2 regions of the Sphingomonas sp. ABOLE genome follow, and region 2 is predicted to be linked to the other one. Evidence: riboswitches for the same ligand, from Rfam matches in the RefSeq annotation. Region 2 holds a riboswitch; the other holds the start of a gene.
What was found. A riboswitch is a leader RNA that binds a small molecule or an ion and turns the genes downstream of it on or off. The one in region 2 is predicted to bind glycine.
Positions count from the first base shown of each region.

Region 1: it holds a riboswitch for glycine, as region 2 does, so the genes downstream of both, gcvT (glycine cleavage system aminomethyltransferase GcvT) here and CA234_RS03445 (L-serine ammonia-lyase) in region 2, are expected to answer to the same signal.

Region 1 covers NZ_QQWY01000018.1:37,399-42,904, reverse strand. The annotation lists gene gcvPA (aminomethyl-transferring glycine dehydrogenase subunit GcvPA) at 1-169, opposite strand, end outside; gene gcvH (glycine cleavage system protein GcvH) at 420-791, opposite strand; gene gcvT (glycine cleavage system aminomethyltransferase GcvT) at 793-1,953, opposite strand; glycine riboswitch at 2,120-2,210, opposite strand; gene CA234_RS12675 (hypothetical protein) at 2,462-3,094, opposite strand; gene ispH (4-hydroxy-3-methylbut-2-enyl diphosphate reductase) at 3,223-4,176, shown strand; gene thrB (homoserine kinase) at 4,176-5,132, shown strand; gene rnhA (ribonuclease HI) at 5,129-5,506, shown strand, end outside.
Region 2 covers NZ_QQWY01000003.1:187,186-192,691, reverse strand. The annotation lists gene glmS (glutamine--fructose-6-phosphate transaminase (isomerizing)) at 1-773, opposite strand, end outside; gene CA234_RS03460 (hypothetical protein) at 879-1,190, opposite strand; gene glmU (bifunctional UDP-N-acetylglucosamine diphosphorylase/glucosamine-1-phosphate N-acetyltransferase GlmU) at 1,187-2,539, opposite strand; gene CA234_RS03450 (HAD-IA family hydrolase) at 2,625-3,302, shown strand; glycine riboswitch at 3,331-3,420, shown strand; gene CA234_RS03445 (L-serine ammonia-lyase) at 3,523-4,908, shown strand; gene CA234_RS03440 (dienelactone hydrolase) at 4,915-5,506, opposite strand, start outside.

The sequences.
Region 1 (5,506 bases), on a different contig from region 2:
TCATGTGGCGTTCGACCGCGAGTTCCGACGCATGCATCGGCAGGCCGGCGATCGGCCCGCTCAGGCGGGCGCTTTCGGGCACGTCGACGAACAGATCGTCGATCGACGGGGCGCCGATCGTGCCAAGCATTGCCTGACGGTCGGCCGGGGTAAGGGGCAGGTAGCGCATCGACTGTCCTACTCTACCTCCCGCAAATGGGAGGGATTATGGGGTGGGATGATCCCGTGAAGGGTGGCAATCCCATCATGCTTTCGTTCCTCCCCCTCGAGGGGGAGGATAGCGGAGCTTGGCGCTTCAGCGCCTAGCGCAGCTTGGAGAGGGTGAGCGGTTGCCTGAGCAACCGCTCACCCTCTCCCTCCCACTGCCTCCGGCAGCGGGCCCCTCCCTCCCCCCAGGAGGGGGAGGGGCTAATAAGAGATCACAGCTTGGCGACGAACGCCTGGTACTTGGCCTCGTTCATCAGGCCTTCCAGCTCGCTCTCGTCGCTGAGCGTCATCTTGAAGAACCAGCCTTCGCCTTCCGGATCCTCGTTCACCAGCGCGGGGTTGTCGGCGAGGTCGCTGTTGCCCTCGACGACGGTGCCCGACACCGGCGCATACACGTCCGACGCCGCCTTGACGCTCTCGACGACCGCGGCATCGTCGCCCTTGCTCAGTTCCTTGCCCTCGTCGGGCACTTCGACGAACACGATGTCGCCGAGCTGGCTCTGGGCATATTCGGTGATGCCGACCGTCGCGACGTCGCCGTCGACTTCGATCCACTCATGGTCTTCGGTAAAATAACGGCTCATGTCACGCTCCCTTTCGGACATAGCGGTGGGGGACGAAGGGCATCGCAACGACCTCCGCGGAATGCTGCTTGCCCCGCTGGACAAGCGTAATCTTGGTACCGGCCGCTGCAAGGGCCGAGGGCACATAGGCCATCGCGATCGGCTTCTGCACCGAAGGCGCGAACCCGCCCGAGGTGACCTTGCCGACCTCGGCGCCCGAGGCATCGACCACCGCCGCGCCCTCGCGCACCGGCTGGCGGCCCTCGACGATCAGGCCGACGCGCTTCATGGCGCTGCCCTGCTCGCGCTCGGCGAGGATGCGCTCGGCACCGGCGAAACCGCCCTCTTCGCGGCGGCGCTTGGACAGCGCGAAGCCCAGATCGGCGGCGACTGGCGTGGTCTCCAGATCGAGGTCATGGCCGTAGAGCGGCAGGCCGGCCTCCAGGCGCAGCGAATCGCGCGCGCCCAGGCCGATCGGCTTCACCTCGGGCTGCGCGGTGAGCGCGTCGGCGAACGCCTCCGCCGCCTCGCCCGGCAGCGAAATCTCGTAGCCGTCCTCGCCGGTATAGCCCGAGCGGCTGACCCAGAGCGGGTTGCCGTTCCATTCGAACGCGGCGGCTGTCATGAACACCAGCGTCTCGACGCCCGGCAGCACGCGTGCGAGCGCGGTCACCGCCTCCGGCCCCTGCAGCGCCAGCAGCGCCTGATCCTCGAGATGGTTGATCGTCACTTCGTCTGGCAGGAACTCGCGGAACACGCCCAGATCGTCCCACTTGGTCGCGCCGTTGACGACCATGTAGATCGTGCCGCCCTCGATCTCGAAGGCATTGTCGGCGGGCAGCCGGGTCATCATCAGGTCGTCGTGAATGCCGCCTTCTTCGCTGAGCAGCAGCGAATAGCGCATCCGGCCCTCGCCCAGGCCCTTCACGTCGCCCGGCAGCAGCTTTTCGAGGCCGGCGTCGAAGTCGACGCCCGAGAAGAGCAGCTGGCCCATATGGCTGACGTCGAACAGCCCGGCATGTTCGCGCGTCCAGAGATGCTCGGCCATGATGCCTTCATACTGGACCGGCATGGCATAGCCCGCGAACGGCACCATCCGGCCGCCGCGCGCGCGGTGCCAGGCGTCGAGCGGCAGCGTCTCGATCGGCAGGTCGGTGGCGGTATCTTCGGCGGCTTCGCTCATGGGGCACTCCGGGCATCAGGGTTTCAACGGCGCGCGTGGAGCCGAAGCCCTTCGCAACACCATCGCCCCCTCTGTCACGGAACCTGAGAGCTTTCGCACGGGTGGTACCCGGCTTACCCCTTCGGTGGAGCCCGGCCTCGGCGGCCGTCTCGCTTTCCAGAGTGTCGTGGCCTGCGCGGTCCTCGGTGCCTGAGAGATTCCGGGGCGGTTGCTCCTTCGGCGATCCGGCGAACCGGATTCTCTCCCGCGCATGCCCATGCCGGTTGCCCGGCATCGACGTCCGCGAGCCTTGGCGGGACGGCTGGCGCGAGTCAATCGGGATAGTGGTGATTTTAGATCCTCCCCGGAACGGGGAGGGGGACCATGCGCAGCATGGTGGAGGGGCCGCCGCGCCAGCGGCGGTAGTTCTGCGTTGGCAGCGCAACCGCGCCTGTCGGCGCGCCCCTCCACCACGCGGCTTGCGCCGCGCGGTCCCCCTCCCCGTTCCGGGGAGGATCTTAACGTAGGATCACCGCGTCGCGTTGTACTTGAGCTGCTCGTCGGTCAGCTGGAAGCCCACCAGCGCCTCGAACGTCGCCGAGAGCACCGCGCGACGCACCGACGGATCGCTCAGCGGATCGGTCGCCGCCGATTCCTCGCCTGCCTTGCGCTTGGCGGTCAGGCGGCGACGGACCTCGTCGGGGAGCGTCGCGGCGGCGTGCGAGACGCTGCTCGTCGCCGTCCCCACGGCGCTGGCGCGGAGCTGGCCCGCCTCGAAATGGAGCGTAACGTTGGCGACACGCTTCGCCTCGACATTGGTCCCGCCGCGCACCACGGTGAGGAAATAGGGCAGCACCACGTCGCGTGCCGGACCGGCATCGCGGCGGCGGGCCAGGACGTCGAACTTGACGTCGGTCACCACCTGCGCGCCGGCATCGTTGCAGGTCGACTGGATGTTGGTGATCGTCGCCACCACGTCGATCGCGCTCGCCTCGCGGCTGGTCGCCGGATCGAACAGCGTCACGTCGCCGGTGCCGGCCGGAATCGCCACCGTCGGGCAGGCGGTGCGCACCGCGCTGATGCCGCCTTCGGTGATTTCGCCGGTGCGGGCGCAACCGCTGGCGGCGAGCAGGATCAGGGCGGGAACGGTGAACTTAGGCACAGACAAGGGAGGGCAACCTTTCGAACCGAACAGCCGCCCCCCATCTGCGACGAGACGGGGACCGGAACGGCGCGCACCATAGGAACCGCCTTCCGCCCGCGCAAGCAATCGCGTAGAGGCTCCACCCGATGGCAAACACCGAAAAGCGTCCCCTGGAGCTGCTGATCGCAGCGCCCCGCGGCTTCTGCGCCGGCGTCGACCGCGCGATCCGCATCGTCGAACTCGCGATCGAGAAATATGGCGCGCCGGTCTATGTCCGGCACGAGATCGTCCACAACAAGTTCGTCGTCGAGAATCTGCGCGCCAAGGGCGCCGTGTTCGTCGAGACGCTGGACCATGTGCCGGACGGCGTGCCGGTGGTGTTCTCCGCCCACGGCGTGCCCAAGGCGGTGCCGCACAAGGCCGAGCAACGCGGGCTTTCCTATCTCGACGCGACCTGCCCGCTGGTCTCCAAGGTCCATCGCCAGGCCGAGCGCCACGTCGCCGCCGGGCGCCACATCCTGTTCGTCGGGCATCAGGGCCACCCCGAGGTGATCGGCACCTTCGGCCAGGTCCCCGAAGGCGCGATGACGCTGGTCGAGACCGAGGCCGATGCCGAATCGGTGGTGGTGCCCGATCCCGAGAATCTCGCCTTTCTCACCCAGACCACGCTGTCGGTGGACGATACCGCCGCGGTGCTCGGCATCCTCAAGCGCCGCTTCCCGACGATGCTGGCGCCGGGCGCGGACGACATCTGCTATGCCACCTCGAACCGGCAGGGGGCGGTGAAGGCGATCGCCGAGCAGGCCGAGCTGGTGCTGGTGATCGGCGCGCCCAATTCGTCCAACTCGCTGCGGCTGGTCGAGGTCGCCAAGCGTGGCGGCGCCCGTGCGGTGCTGATCCAGCGCGCCGCCGAGATCGACTTCGCCTGGTTCGACGGCGTGACCCGCGTCGGTATCAGCGCCGGCGCCTCGGCCCCGGAAGTCTTGGTCCGCGAAGTCGTCGAGCAGCTCGGCACCCGGTTCGCGGTGACCGAGCGCGAGGTGGAGACGGTGGAAGAGAACGTCGTGTTCAAGCTGCCGCGCGGGCTCGAGGCTGCGTAATGGCCGTCTACACGCAGGTTTCGGCCGAGGCGCTGTCGGCGTTCCTCGAGCGCTTCGACGTCGGCGAGCTGGTCTCGGCCAAGGGCATCGCCGAGGGGGTGGAGAACAGCAACTACCTCGTCGACACGAGCAAGAGCCGCTTCATCCTGACGCTGTACGAGAAGCGCGTCGACCAGGGTGACCTGCCCTATTTCATGGCACTGCTCGATCACTGCGCCGATCGCGGGCTGCCGGTGCCCCCGGCGGTGCCCGATCGCGACGGCACGCTGATCCACACGCTGGAAGGACGCCCGGCGTGCCTGATCCAGTTCCTGTCGGGGGTCTCGGTCTCGCACCCGACGCCTGCACAGGCGCGCGCGGCGGCCGAGGCGATGGGCCGGATGCACAAGGCGGTCGCCGACTTTCCGCAGGATCGCCCCAATTCGATGGGGGTGGATACCTGGCGCCCGCTGTTCGAACGCTGCGGCACCAGCCTCAACGACATCGCCCCGGGGCTGTACGAGGAACTCGGCCGGGCGCTCGACCGCGTCACCGCGCTGTGGCCGCGCGAAGGCTTCGACACCTGCGCGATCCATGCCGACCTGTTCCCGGACAATGTCCTGATGCTCGGCAACCGGGTGACGGGTTTGATCGACTTCTACTTCGCCTGCACCGACCTCCGGCTCTACGACCTCGCGGTGATGCACACCGCCTGGGCGTTCGACGCGACGGGCGAGCGGTTCGATCCGTACGTGTCCGAGGCGCTGCTGGAGGGCTATGAGACCAGCTACAAGCTCACCGAAAAGGAACGCGCGATCCTGCCGCTGCTGGCGACCGGTGCCTGCATCCGTTTCACCCTGTCGCGCGCCTGGGACTGGCTCAACACCCCCGCCGACGCGCTGGTGACGCGCAAGGACCCGATGGCCTTCTGGCGACGGTCGCACGTCTATGCCTCCGTACTGTCGGCGATCGCATGACTGCCGAACTCCAGCATGTCGAGATCGCGACCGACGGCGCGTGCAAGGGCAATCCCGGCCCGGGCGGCTGGGGCGCGCTGCTGCGCATGGGCGACATCGAGAAGGAACTGTCCGGCGGCGAGGCGCACACCACCAACAACCGCATGGAGCTGATGGCGGCGATCGAGGGGCTGAAGGCGCTCAAGCGCCCCTGCCGGGTGACGCTCTCCACCGACAGCCGCTATGTGATGGACGGCCTGACCAAGTGGATCCATGGCTGGATGAAGAATGGCTGGCGCACGGCCGACAAGAAGCCGGTCAAGAACGCCGATCTCTGGCAGGAACTCCTCGCCGCCGCCAAGCCCCACCGGGTCGAGTGGAAATGGGTCAAGGGC
Region 2 (5,506 bases):
TCGTAGATCTCCTTCAGCATGTAATGCCGATGGTTTCCCTTGGAGATGAGCTCGCCGGTCACGCCCGAGATGGTGATCGGCCGCTCGACCGGATTATTGTCCTTGTCGAAGATCTCGGCGCCGTCCTTGGTGATGACGACCCAGTCGCCCTCCTCCAGATAGGCGATGCGCTGGGTGAGCGGCGCCAGCGCCAGCGCGTCCGAGCCGAGATAGGTCTCGCCCTCGCCATAGCCGACAACCAAAGGCGAGCCGAGCCGCGCGCCGATCAGGAGATCGGGATGCTGGCGGAACAGGATGGCAAGCGCGAAGGCACCGTGGAGGCGCGGCAGCACTTCGCGCACCGCCTCGGCCGGGGCCATGCCCGCCTCGACCTTCTCGCTCACCAGATGGGCGACGACTTCGGTGTCGGTCTCGCTGGTGAAGGTGCGGCCGCGCGCGGTGAGTTCCTCGCGCAGCGCCTTGAAATTCTCGATGATGCCGTTGTGGACGAGGGCCACTTCGCCGGTCGCGTGCGGGTGCGCATTGTTGGTCGTCGGGCCGCCATGCGTCGCCCAGCGGGTGTGCGCGATACCCGTGGTGCCGGGCAGCGGGTGGGCGGCGAGTTCCTTGCCCAGATTGACCAGCTTGCCCGAGGCGCGGCGGCGCTCGATCGTGCCGTCTACGTCCGTGGCGATGCCGGCCGAGTCATAACCGCGATACTCGAGGCGCTTGAGGCCTTCGAACAGACGTTCTGCGACGTCTTCCTTGCCCACGATTCCAACGATTCCGCACATCGCATCCGTCCTCCTGCCCCAGCCCTAGCGCGGGTGGGCGGCCGCCGCTAGCGGGGGCATACTGACGGATGGCTGAATGGGTCCGCCTACTAAGCGCCCTGTCCCTCAGTGCGGAAAGTTGGTGTCGTTGAAAATCCGGGTAAACTCGGCCGGATCGGGCTCATGCCCCTGTTCCTCGCGGAAACGCACGGCGCCCTTTTCCCAGACTTCGCGGATCGCCCCGGCGATCCCCTCGGGGAACTGCATCCGCTCGACGACGATGCCCCGCCAATCGCTCTCCCCGCCGAAGGCTTCGCGCAGCGCCGGCTCGGCGGCGGTGAGTTGGGCGTCGCTCTTCTCGTCGAGATGGCCGATCGCGTCGAGCACATAGGCGTCGAGCAGCTTGAGGAACGGCTTGTCGGTATAGCGGTCGGTCATTTCGCGGCCTTTCGTGCCTTCATTATCGCACGGAAGGTCGTGGCCCAGCCCTGCTTCGTCAATGTTTCCGGGCGGGTAACCGCCAGCGCATCGGCCTCGACATCGCGGGTGATCACCGATCCCGCGCCGATGATCGCGCCGTCGCCGATCGCCACCGGGGCCACCAGCGCGCTGTTCGATCCGATGAAGGCGCCCGCCCCGATCACCGTCTTCTGCTTTAGGAAGCCGTTGTAATTGCAAGTGATCGTGCCCGCGCCGATGTTCGCCCCGGCGCCGACGCTGGCATCGCCCAGATAGGTCAGGTGGTTGGCCTTGGCGCCCTTGCCGAGCACCGCGTTCTTCAGTTCGACGAAATTGCCAACATGGGAGTCCGTCTCCAGCACCGCACCGGGGCGCAGCCGGGCATAGGGACCAACGATCGCGCCGCTGGCGATCGTTGCGCCCTCGATGTGGCTGAACGCGCGCAGCACGACCCCGTCGGCCACGGTGACGCCGGGGCCGAACACCACGTTGGGCTCGATCGTCACGTCGCGGCCGATCTGCGTGTCGTAGGCGAACCACACCGTCTCCGGCGCGATCAGCGTCGCGCCCTCCGCCATGGCACGGGCGCGGCGAGCCTGCTGCCACGCCCCCTCCACCGCCGCCAGTTCGCCCCGGCTGTTGACGCCGGTGACTTCGGCGACCCCCGTCTCGATCACCGCCGCGACCCGGCCGTCGTCATTGGCGATCTCGACGATGTCGGTCAGGTAATATTCGCTGGCGGCGTTGTCGTTCTTCAGCCGGTCGAGCAGCACGAACAGATCGGCGCCCCGCACCGCCATCAGCCCCGAATTGCACAGGGTGACGGCGCGCTCCTCCGGCGAAGCGTCCTTGTACTCGACGATCTTCGACAGGCGATCGCCGCCCTCGATGATCAGCCGGCCATAGGCGCCGGGATCGGCCGGGCGGAAGCCGAGCACCACGACGGCGGGCTGGTCCGCGCCATGCAGCCGCTCGACCATCCGCCGCATCGTCGCGGTGGTGACGAGGGGCACGTCGCCATAGAGGATCAGCACGTCGCCGTCGAAGCCCGCCAGCGCGTCCTTGGCCTGGAGCACGGCGTGCCCGGTGCCGAGCTGCTCGGCCTGATGCGCCGTCTCCGCGCCCAGTGGGGTGACGGCAACCTCCACCTGCTCGCGCCCGGCGCCGACCACCACGACCTCGCGCGCGGCGCCCAGCGCCTTCACGCTGTCGATCAGGTGGAGCAGCATCGGCCGTCCGGCAATCGGGTGCAGCACCTTGTGGGTATCGGATTTCATCCGCGTGCCCTTGCCGGCGGCGAGGATGATCGCGGCGATGGGTGCAGTCACGTGGCCAGTCTCCGGTCGAAATGGGGTGCAACCCCTGCCACGCTGGACATGGCTTTTCCAGCACGATGCTGCCATGCGGCACGCCATGCCCCTGCCCTTCCGGACCATCGGATTCGACCTCGACGGCACGCTGCTCGATACCAGCGGCGACCTTGCCGCGACGCTCAACCGCGTGCTCGCCGAGGACGGCCGGCCGGCCCTGCCGCTCGACCGCATCCTGTCCATGGTCGGCCGCGGCGTGCACAAGCTGCTGGAGCAGGCGGTCGCGGCGACAGGCGGCGGCGATGCGGCGGTGGTGGCACGGGTCTATCCGCGCTTCGTCGCGACCTATGGCGACCATATCGCCGAGCATAGCCGCCTTTATCCCGGCGTGCTCGACGCGCTCGATGCGCTGGCCGCGCAGGGCATCAAGCTGGCGGTGGTCACCAACAAGCTGGAGGCGCTCAGCCTGCCGCTGCTGGAGGCGACCGGCCTGCTCCCGCGCTTCACCACCGTGATCGGCGGCGACACGCTCGGCCCCGGCACCGCCAAGCCTTCGCCCGCGCCGATCCTGGAGATGGTCCGGCGCTGCGGCGACCCGGCGGCGTTCGTCGGCGATTCGATCTACGACGTGCAGGCGGCGCAGGCGGCGAGCGTCCCCGTGATCGCGTGCAGCTTCGGCTTCTCGCAGGTGCCGGTGACCACGCTCGGCGCCGAGGCGGTGATCGATTCCTTCGCCGAACTGCTGCCCGCGCTGGAAGCCCTTCGCCCAATCAGCGTTTGACAGCGCGCGGCCGCACGGCGAAACACACGCTGTCGGAAAGGGAGAGAATCCGGGCAACCGGATCGCCGAAGGAGCAACCGCCCCGGAAACTCTCAGGCAAAAGGACCTTCCGGCCACAACATTCTGGAGAGTGGCGCCGCGCGCGCCCGCCGACGGGATAGCGATCTCAGGCAAACGGACAGAAGGGGCCCGCAACCGAGTGTTTCAGGAGACGGGTTCCGTGGCGACCAAAGGCGTCGGGCCGAATGCAGGGCCGATCAGCATCACCGACGTGTTCACCATCGGCATCGGGCCGTCGAGCTCGCATACCGTGGGGCCGATGCGCGCCGCGCGCGACTTCGCCGCCTGGGTAATCGCCGACGGGCGGAGCGTCACCAAGCTGTGCTGCGAGCTGTTCGGCTCGCTGGCACTGACCGGCAAGGGCCACGCCACCGATCGCGCGGTGGTGCTGGGGCTGGCGGGCGAGCGGCCCGAGGGTGTCGATCCCGATGCGGTGGAGCCGATGCTAGCAGACATCGCTGCGCAGCGCCGGCTGCGGCTTGGCGGCACTGCGCTGGTGCCGTTCGATCCCGAAACCGACATCAAGTTCCGCAAGCGCCAGTTCCTCCCCGGCCATCCCAACGGCATGAAGCTGCGCGCCACGCTGATCGACGGCGCGGTGCTGGAGCGGACATATTATTCGGTCGGCGGCGGCGCGATCCGGCGCGAGGGCGAGGAAGCCGCGGCAGGCCTTTCCGCCGGTACCAACCATCCCTTCGCCAGCGCCCGCGAGATGCTGCAGCGCTGCGACGAGCTCGGGCTCGACATCGCCGGGCTGATGCTCGCCAACGAACGCGGCTGGCGCGACGATGCGGCGACGCTCGCCTTTGTCGACGGCATCCATGATGCGATGAACGCGTGCATGGATCGCGGCATGGCGCAGGACGGCATCCTGCCCGGCGGCCTGGAAGTCCCCCGCCGCGCACGCAAGCTCCACCAGAAGCTGATCGCGCGCGGCCCCCGCGTCGAGCCCGCCTCGGTGCTCGAATGGGTGAGCCTCTGGGCACTCGCGGTGAACGAGGAAAATGCCGCCGGCGGCCGCGTCGTCACCGCTCCCACCAATGGCGCGGCAGGGGTGATCCCGGCGGTGCTGCGCTACTACGAATGCTTCGTCGGCAATGCGACCAAGGACGGGGCGCGCCGCCTGCTGCTCACCGCCGCGGCGATCGGCATCCTCTACAAGCGCCAGGCGTCGATTTCGGCGGCCGAGATGGGATGCCAGGGCGAAGTGGGCGTCGCCTGCTCGATGGCGGCGGCAGGCCTCGCCGCGGCGCTGGGCGGCAGCAACGCGCAGATCGAGAATGCCGCCGAGATCGGCATGGAGCATAATCTCGGCCTCACCTGCGATCCGATCGGCGGGCTGGTGCAGATCCCCTGCATCGAGCGCAACACGATGGGCGCGGTCAAGGCGATCAACGCCGCGATGCTCGCGCTTCACGGCGACGGCACGCACAAGGTCTCGCTCGATGCGGTGATCGAGACGATGCGCCAGACCGGCCTCGACATGCGCTCCAAGTACAAGGAGACGAGCCTGGGCGGCCTGGCGGTCAACGTCGTCGAGTGCTGACCGGGCTCAGGGCTGCGCGGGCTTGAACTCGAAGTTCATCCCCGAGATTCGGCTGGGCTGGAAGCCCTTCCAGATCGTCGAGGCCGGCGCGCCGGGGCTGAACCCGGCGTAGCGGCCGCCGGGCGCGCCTTGCCATTTGCCGTCGTTCGAGTTCGGCACCAAGCCGTCGATGTACGCGGCCTTGGCTTCCTCGCCCTTCACATAGCGATCGAGGAACGCGGTGATGAAGTGCGCCTGCACTGCCATCAGCCGGTCCTTGCGCCACACCGCGTCCTCGAACCAGTCCAGGTCCCAGAAGCTTTCGCGCATCGCCGGGGGCGCGCCGATCAGCGCAATGCTGTGCGCCGCCTCGCGGAAGGTGAGCAGGTAACGCGGGGCATGCACTTCCTGGTCGAACAGCGTGCGCACGCCCGGATCATAGCCGACGACATGGTCCTGGCTGCCGACGATGAACAGCGTCGGCGCACGGATCGCCGCAACGCCCGGTGCGGCCCAGAGCGGCGTGCCGTAGAGGTTGCTGGCGGGCGAGATCGCCACCACCGCCTTGAGATCGGCGACCTTGAGGCGCTCCGCCTTCTCCGCCCCGGCCACATAGGGC